2 linked regions of the Prochlorococcus marinus str. GP2 genome follow. The protein of the gene in region 2 interacts with the protein of the main gene of each other region in a pairwise test. Links are inferred from orthologs where the notes say so. Each region holds a gene or a part of one and is shown on either strand. Other genes may lie near its edges. The genes, in order: gyrA and gyrB.

Region 1 (3,486 bases), on a different replicon or contig from region 2:
TCCAAAAAAACTAACTGTTTTACACCATCGGTGAGATAACAAGGACTCTAACCCTAATTCTTCTAATTCAGATGCCCAGATACCATATGTATTCTCCCATTTTTCATTTGGAGATTTTGTAGATATTCCCTTAATATTTAGATCCTGCTTGGCTAATTCTGAAGCTAAACATAATGCGGCAGGACCTGAACCTAAAATTAAAATATCAAGTATTTCCATGTTATTTAGCTAACCATAAGCCTTTTAATTTTCTTCAACTGAGCTAGGTTGGTCTTTTTCCTCTATTTGTTCACGAGGTACCAATACCACTTCAGATAAATGATCACCGTCATCTAATCTTTGTAATTTTACTCCTGTAGCTGCCCTCGATTGCTGAGAGATTTTATCTGCGTTTGTTCTTACTATTACGCCTTTTTCTGTCACAAGTAGTAATTCTTCTCCCTCGCCAAGGACCTTCAAACAAACTAGCTGATCATCTTTAATTCTAAATTTTATTGCTCTCAAACCCATGCCTGCTCTTTTTTGTAATCTAAACTGAGCTACAGGTACTCTCTTTCCCAGTCCGAATGCACTGGCTATCAATACCCATGGACCATCTGAAGAGTTTTCTTCAACATTATCATCAAGATCTTCTGTGAGTTCCTCGATTTTGGCCAATTGATCAACCAAATTAGATGTTAAAACATCCATAGAAACTAGATTGTCTCCTTCTCTTAAGTTCATTGATTTAACTCCTCTTGCTGTTCTACCAAGTGGTCTTAATTCATTGATATCTAGTCTGAAATGAATCGCCATTCCTGTTTTAGATCCAATTAAAACACTATCGTCTTCTTTTGATAATCTTACCCAGGTTAGGGCATCTCCATCCTCAAGATTAATTGCTATTAGTCCATTTGAGCGAATTTTTGAAAAAGCAGAAAGTGCAGTTCTTTTTATAAAACCAGCTTTTGTTAGCATTAATAAATAACGATCGTCAACAAAAGAATCCACAGCAACTAGAGAAGTTATTTTTTCTTCTCTTGGAATTGGGAGAAGTTGAACTGATGGAGTCCCTTTTGCTGTTCTGCTACTCATAGGAACCCTATATGCTGGGAGAGCATAAGCTACTCCTCTATCACTGAAAAGCAAAAGAGTATCATGATCATTACAGCTTATAAATAATTTCACGTCATCATCTTCTTTGGTTTTTGTGCCAGCTTTACCCCTTGAACCACGACTGGTAGATTCAAAATCATTAACAGGCATTCTTTTTAAATAACCTGCTTCAGTTAATAGAACTACGGATCTGTCATTAGCTATAAGATCAATATCATCTAATCCTCCGCCTAAATCTAGTATTTCTGTTTTCCTTGGAGAAGAAAATCTTTCATCAATTTTATTAAGTTCTTCAAGAATAATTTCAAAAATTCTTTCTTTACTATTTAATATTTGCTGATAAAGGTTGATTTTTCGGGTTAACTCATTATGTTCACCTTTGATTTTATCTGCTTCAAGTGCTGTTAATCTTCTTAACTGCATCTGTAGAATTGCATCTGCCTGTATGGAAGATAATTTGTGGTCTTTTTGTAATTTTTCTCGAGCTGATATTGAATCTTTCGCTGATCTTATTAGATTTATAATTTGATCCATAGCATCTAAGGCTAATAAAAGACCCTTTACAATATGATCTCTTTCTTCTGCTTTTTTTAATAAAAATGTTGTTCTTCGTCTTATTGTCTCAACCCTAAAATTTAGAAATACGTCTAACATTTTCCTGAGAGAAAGTGTTGTGGGCTCTCCTTTTACTAAAGCGAGGATATTTGCACTAAAGTTATTTTGTAGAGGTGTTAACTTAAATAAATTATTTAAAACTACTTGTGGGTAGGCATCTCTTTTTAGTTCAATAACAATCCTCATCCCATCTCGATCACTTTCATCTCTAATATCAGAAATACCTTCTAATTTTTTTTCATTAACTAAGTCAGCAATTCTTTCTATCAAAGCCGCTTTATTGGTTTGAAATGGAAGCTCTGTAATTATTACTGCATCTTTCTCTGCTCTACCAATGGATTTAATTTGCTCAATATTTGCTACCCCTCTCATGGTTATTGACCCTCTTCCTGTTTTGAAAGTTTCTTTAATACCGTCTCTGCCTAAGATTTGACCACCTGTGGGGAAATCAGGACCCTTAATTATCTCAAAAAGTTTACTATCTTCAATTGAAGAGTTATTGATTATTGATTTAAGACCATTAATTAATTCCCCTAAGTTATGAGGTGGAATATTAGTTGCCATTCCTACTGCTATTCCAGATGATCCATTTAGAAGTAGTTGAGGGATCCTAGCAGGTAAAACTGTTGGCTCTTGCTGAGAACCGTCAAAGTTATCGGCGAAATCTACAGTTTCAGATTCAATATCCTCTAATAAACTTTCATCCGTAAGAGACTGTAAACGAGATTCTGTATATCTCATTGCTGCTGGAGGGTCGTTATCAACAGAACCAAAGTTTCCATGGCCATCTATGAGTGGCATCCTCATAGAGAAATCCTGAGCCATCCTAACCAAAGCATCATAAACAGCAGTATCGCCATGAGGATGGTATTTACCGAGTACTTCTCCTACGACTCTTGCACATTTTCTGTATGGTCTACCGCTAGTCAAGCCAAGTTCATACATTGCATAAAGAATTCTTCTGTGAACAGGTTTTAATCCATCTCTTGCATCTGGAAGAGCACGACCAACTATAACGCTCATTGCATACTCAAGATATGAACGAGACATCTCATTTCTTAGGTCAGTCTGAATAATTCGGTCGTTATTTTCGCTTAATCCTGAGTTGTCGGAATCTAAAATATCAGACATACAAAAATCCTTTCTTTAATAATAATCGCTGATTGTCATAATGAATAAAAAAAAAGATTTATTTAATTCCCAAATACTTACATTTACACACAAATCAAAATAAAACCTGTTGTTTTTGAATAAACCTTGGCTTATTACCCCTTTAGTTGTTAATTTAATCAGAATAAAAGAAAACTACCGTGAATATTGAACTTGGTTTAAATAAAAAAGTCAGACGGGCTTATGGCATCGATGAAATAGCTTTAGTCCCTGGTAATAGAACACTTGATTACGATTTGACTGATCCTTCTTGGTCAATAGGTGATTTCAAAAGAGAAGTTCCGATCGTCGCTAGTGCCATGGATAGTGTTGTCGATGTCAATACGTCTGTAGAGCTCACAAAATTAGGTGCCCTTGGGGTTATTAATATGGAGGGAGTACAAACACGATATGAAAACCCTGATGAAATATTGAATCAAATAGCATCAGTAGGGAAGAATGATTTTGTTCCATTAATGCAGAAAATATATAGTGAACCGGTCAAGGAGGGATTGATTGTACAAAGAATAAATGAGGTTAAAGAAAGAGGAGGTATAGCAGCTTTTAGTGGGACTCCTCAAGCTGCCATTAAGTTTAAAGAAACACTTAACGATTCCAAAATAGATC
Region 2 (3,312 bases):
ATAAATAATTGGTATATAAAAGAAGAAAATGTACTAAAAGATCCTAAAAAACCAGCATAAAAAAGCAAAAAATAGTTACTAAAGAAATTTAAAGGTACTAAAATTCCCAATAAAAATGATGCTATAAAATTAACTAATGAAGTATTTTGAATATCGAAACCAATTTTTATCGTAAAGTTATCTTGAATAAATATTCTAAGTATTAATCCAAAAGTACTACCAAGTAAAACTATACCAATTGAACTGAAATCCAAAATTTACATTTTTATCCAACCTTTTGTAATTTTATTTGGATCATCTAAAATTTTGTTCGTAGCTAATTTTACCCTAATCCAAATTTCATTATCATTTACTTTCCAATTACGTAATATAGTTATTAAGGTTCCTGAATCCAGAACTATTAACTGTTTTGCATCTTTTGCAGGGAAAGAAAAAAGAGAAGTATTAGAACTTAGTATAATTTCCTTATTTTTATTAGGAAAATTATATTGATTTAAACTTTTTTGAATTCCACCAGCAGGTAAGGTTATTGGACCAATTAATGCAAATATAATTAAACAAATATTCTTAAGCAAATTGTTCATCATATATCTAAAGTTGCCATATCTAAATTACTACTATGAGTTTCAATAAACTCTCTTCTTGGTCCTACTTTGTCTCCCATTAGTATATTGAATATTCTGTCAGCTTCAATTGCATCTTCGATTTCAACCCTCTTCATCATCCTAGTCTGGGGATTCATTGTGGTATCCCACAATTGTTTTGGCATCATCTCACCTAATCCTTTAAATCTTTGAATATTGTAGTTAGCATTATCCCCAAATCCTAGAATTGTATCCTTTAATTGATTCTCGTTATAACAATATTTATGATTTTTTCCTCTTTCAACTTTATATAGAGGAGGGCAAGCTATATATATAAAACCATTCTCGACAAGTTCCCTCTGATACCTATAAAAAAATGTCAATAATAAAGTTCTAATATGAGCTCCATCAACATCAGCATCCGTCATAATTACAACTCTGTGATATCTCAGTGAGCTCACATCAAACTCTTCACCTTTAATTCCTAATCCAAGAGCTGTTATTAATGACTGAATTTCAGTGTTTTTATAAATTTTAGTATCATCAGTTTTTTCAATATTAAGAATTTTACCTCTCAAAGGCAAAATAGCTTGAAAATTTCTATCTCTTCCTTGTTTTGCAGAACCTCCAGCAGAGTCTCCCTCAACGATATAAATTTCTGATTCTGAAGGATCTCTAGAACTACAATCAGCTAGTTTGCCTGGCAAAGTAGAACTTTCAAGAACACTTTTTCTTCTGACTAATTCTCTTGCCCTTCTTGCAGCTTCTGCTGCATTAAATGATTGGATTGCTTTTTCAAGAATCAAATCCAAAACTCCAGGATTAAATTCCATATATTTTGTAAGAGCCTCGCCAATAAGAGAATCAACAATTCCTCTTACTTCAGTGTTTCCTAATTTTGTTTTTGTTTGTCCTTCAAATTCAGGATCTGGAACTTTAACCGATAAAACTACAGTCAAGCCCTCTCTAATATTTTCGCCAGCTAAATTTTTTTCAACATCTTTTCTTTTCCCCCTTTTTTTTGCAAGATTATTGAAAGTTCTTGTCAAAACTGTTTTTAGTCCTTCAATATGAGTGCCTCCATCAATAGTTCTGATATTATTTGCAAAACCTAGAATATTATCTGAATATACATCTGAACACCATTGCAAAGCTGCTTCTACATAAACGTTTTCTTTCTCTGAGTCAACATAAATGATCTCAGGATGAATAGAGTCTTTTTCTGCATTCATGTACTCAACATATTCTTTAATACCTCCTTCATATAAGTAAATTTCTTCTTTAAAAGAGCCATCTGATAATTCATTTCTCTCATCTCTAAAAACAATTTTTACACCGCCATTAAGATAAGCTAGTTCTCTCAACCTAGAAGAAAGCAAAGCATATTCAAATTCTATTCCTCCAGAAAAAATTGTTTTATCAGGTTTAAAGCAAATAGTAGTTCCTTTTTTAAAAGGTTTTTCAGACTGTTTCTTAGTTTGCAATTCACCCTTTGATAAACCTTTTTCAAATCTTTGATTAAATTCACTACCATCCCTATAAACGGTCACATTAACCCATTCGCTTAGAGCATTAACGACAGATATTCCTACTCCATGCAAGCCTCCTGATACTTTATAACCTCCACTTCCGAATTTACCTCCTGCATGAAGAACAGTTAGTACAGTTTCTAAGGCACTTTTTCCAGTCCTTGGATGAATATCTGTTGGTATACCCCGTCCATTATCAGAGATTGAAGCTGATCCATCTGATCTAAGAACTATTTCAATATGATCACAATGTCCAGCAAGTGCTTCATCAACTGAGTTATCAACGACCTCATATACTAAATGATGCAAACCTCTAGGACCTGTTGAACCTATATACATCCCAGGACGTTTACGGACAGGCTCAAGGCCTTCTAAAACCTGAATCTGTTCTGCACCATAGTCATTTGAGATTTTATTAGATCTTTTGTCCTCACTCATTTAATATAAAAAAAAATCGTTAAACTTTTAAAATGTTATTTTTAAAAGGTCTTTAATTAAACTTACCACCGTAATTAGAGAAAGGCTCGAAGTCTATGAAAAATTTAATCTCTTTAATTATATAGCTAATAATATATTCTTCAGTATTTCATATGTCTTCTAATTCACCTCAAGTAATAGTTTTAATTGGACCAACTGCAAGTGGTAAAACAGAATTAGCTATAGAAATTGCAAAACATTTTAAAACTTGTATTCACAATATAGATTCAAGACAAATTTATAAATCTATGGATATTGGCACAGCAAAACCATCTAAGCATCAACAAAGAAAAATAAAGCATTTTTTAATAGATCTCAAAGAACCTATTAATCCAATTAATGTAAAACAATTTCAAGAAATTGCACAAAAATCAATAAAAAAAGAAATTAAACAAAATAATTTACCATTTCTTGTTGGAGGAAGTGGTTTGTATATGAACTCAATAACAAAAGGTTTTTTTATGCCAGATGTCCCTCCACAAAATCATTTGAGAAAACAATTAGATGATCTTGGGCAGAAAGAATGCTGGGAACTATTAAAAAATTGCGATCCAAAATCAACAAAAAAAATCAATCCTGCCGATAACATTAGAACAATAAGGGCTTTGGAAGTTTTTTATGTAACAGGTAAACCTTTGTCAATTCAAGCAATTCAAAACCCTCCTAACTGGAGAATATTAGAGCTTGGATTAGATAGAGATGACCTGAAAGAAAGAATACTA

Evidence for each region.
Region 1: the proteins of gyrB (region 2) and gyrA interact in binary tests that used the Escherichia coli proteins (3 or more experiments, as listed by UniProt). The link is inferred for Prochlorococcus marinus str. GP2 from one-to-one orthologs.

Annotation. Positions count from the first base shown.
Region 1 is NZ_JNAH01000005.1:60,278-63,763, forward strand. What follows is about bases 43-3,193. They hold gyrA (DNA gyrase subunit A), read right to left. Parts: upstream 2,842-3,193; coding sequence 244-2,841; downstream 43-243. Other genes in these bases: crtL (lycopene beta cyclase), read right to left, coding at 43-219; EU91_RS0108690 (GuaB3 family IMP dehydrogenase-related protein), read left to right, coding at 3,021-3,193. Also shown: more of crtL, read right to left, coding at 1-42; more of EU91_RS0108690, read left to right, coding at 3,194-3,486. UniProt on the Escherichia coli protein: A type II topoisomerase that negatively supercoils closed circular double-stranded (ds) DNA in an ATP-dependent manner to maintain chromosomes in an underwound state.
Region 2 is NZ_JNAH01000008.1:350,433-353,744, forward strand. What follows is about bases 68-3,044. They hold gyrB (DNA topoisomerase (ATP-hydrolyzing) subunit B), read right to left. Parts: upstream 2,552-3,044; coding sequence 584-2,551; downstream 68-583. Other genes in these bases: EU91_RS0108895 (fluoride efflux transporter FluC), read right to left, coding at 68-254; EU91_RS00550 (hypothetical protein), read right to left, coding at 258-587; miaA (tRNA (adenosine(37)-N6)-dimethylallyltransferase MiaA), read left to right, coding at 2,704-3,044. In the rest of the region: more of EU91_RS0108895, read right to left, coding at 1-67; more of miaA, read left to right, coding at 3,045-3,312. UniProt on the Escherichia coli protein: DNA gyrase negatively supercoils closed circular double-stranded DNA in an ATP-dependent manner to maintain chromosomes in an underwound state.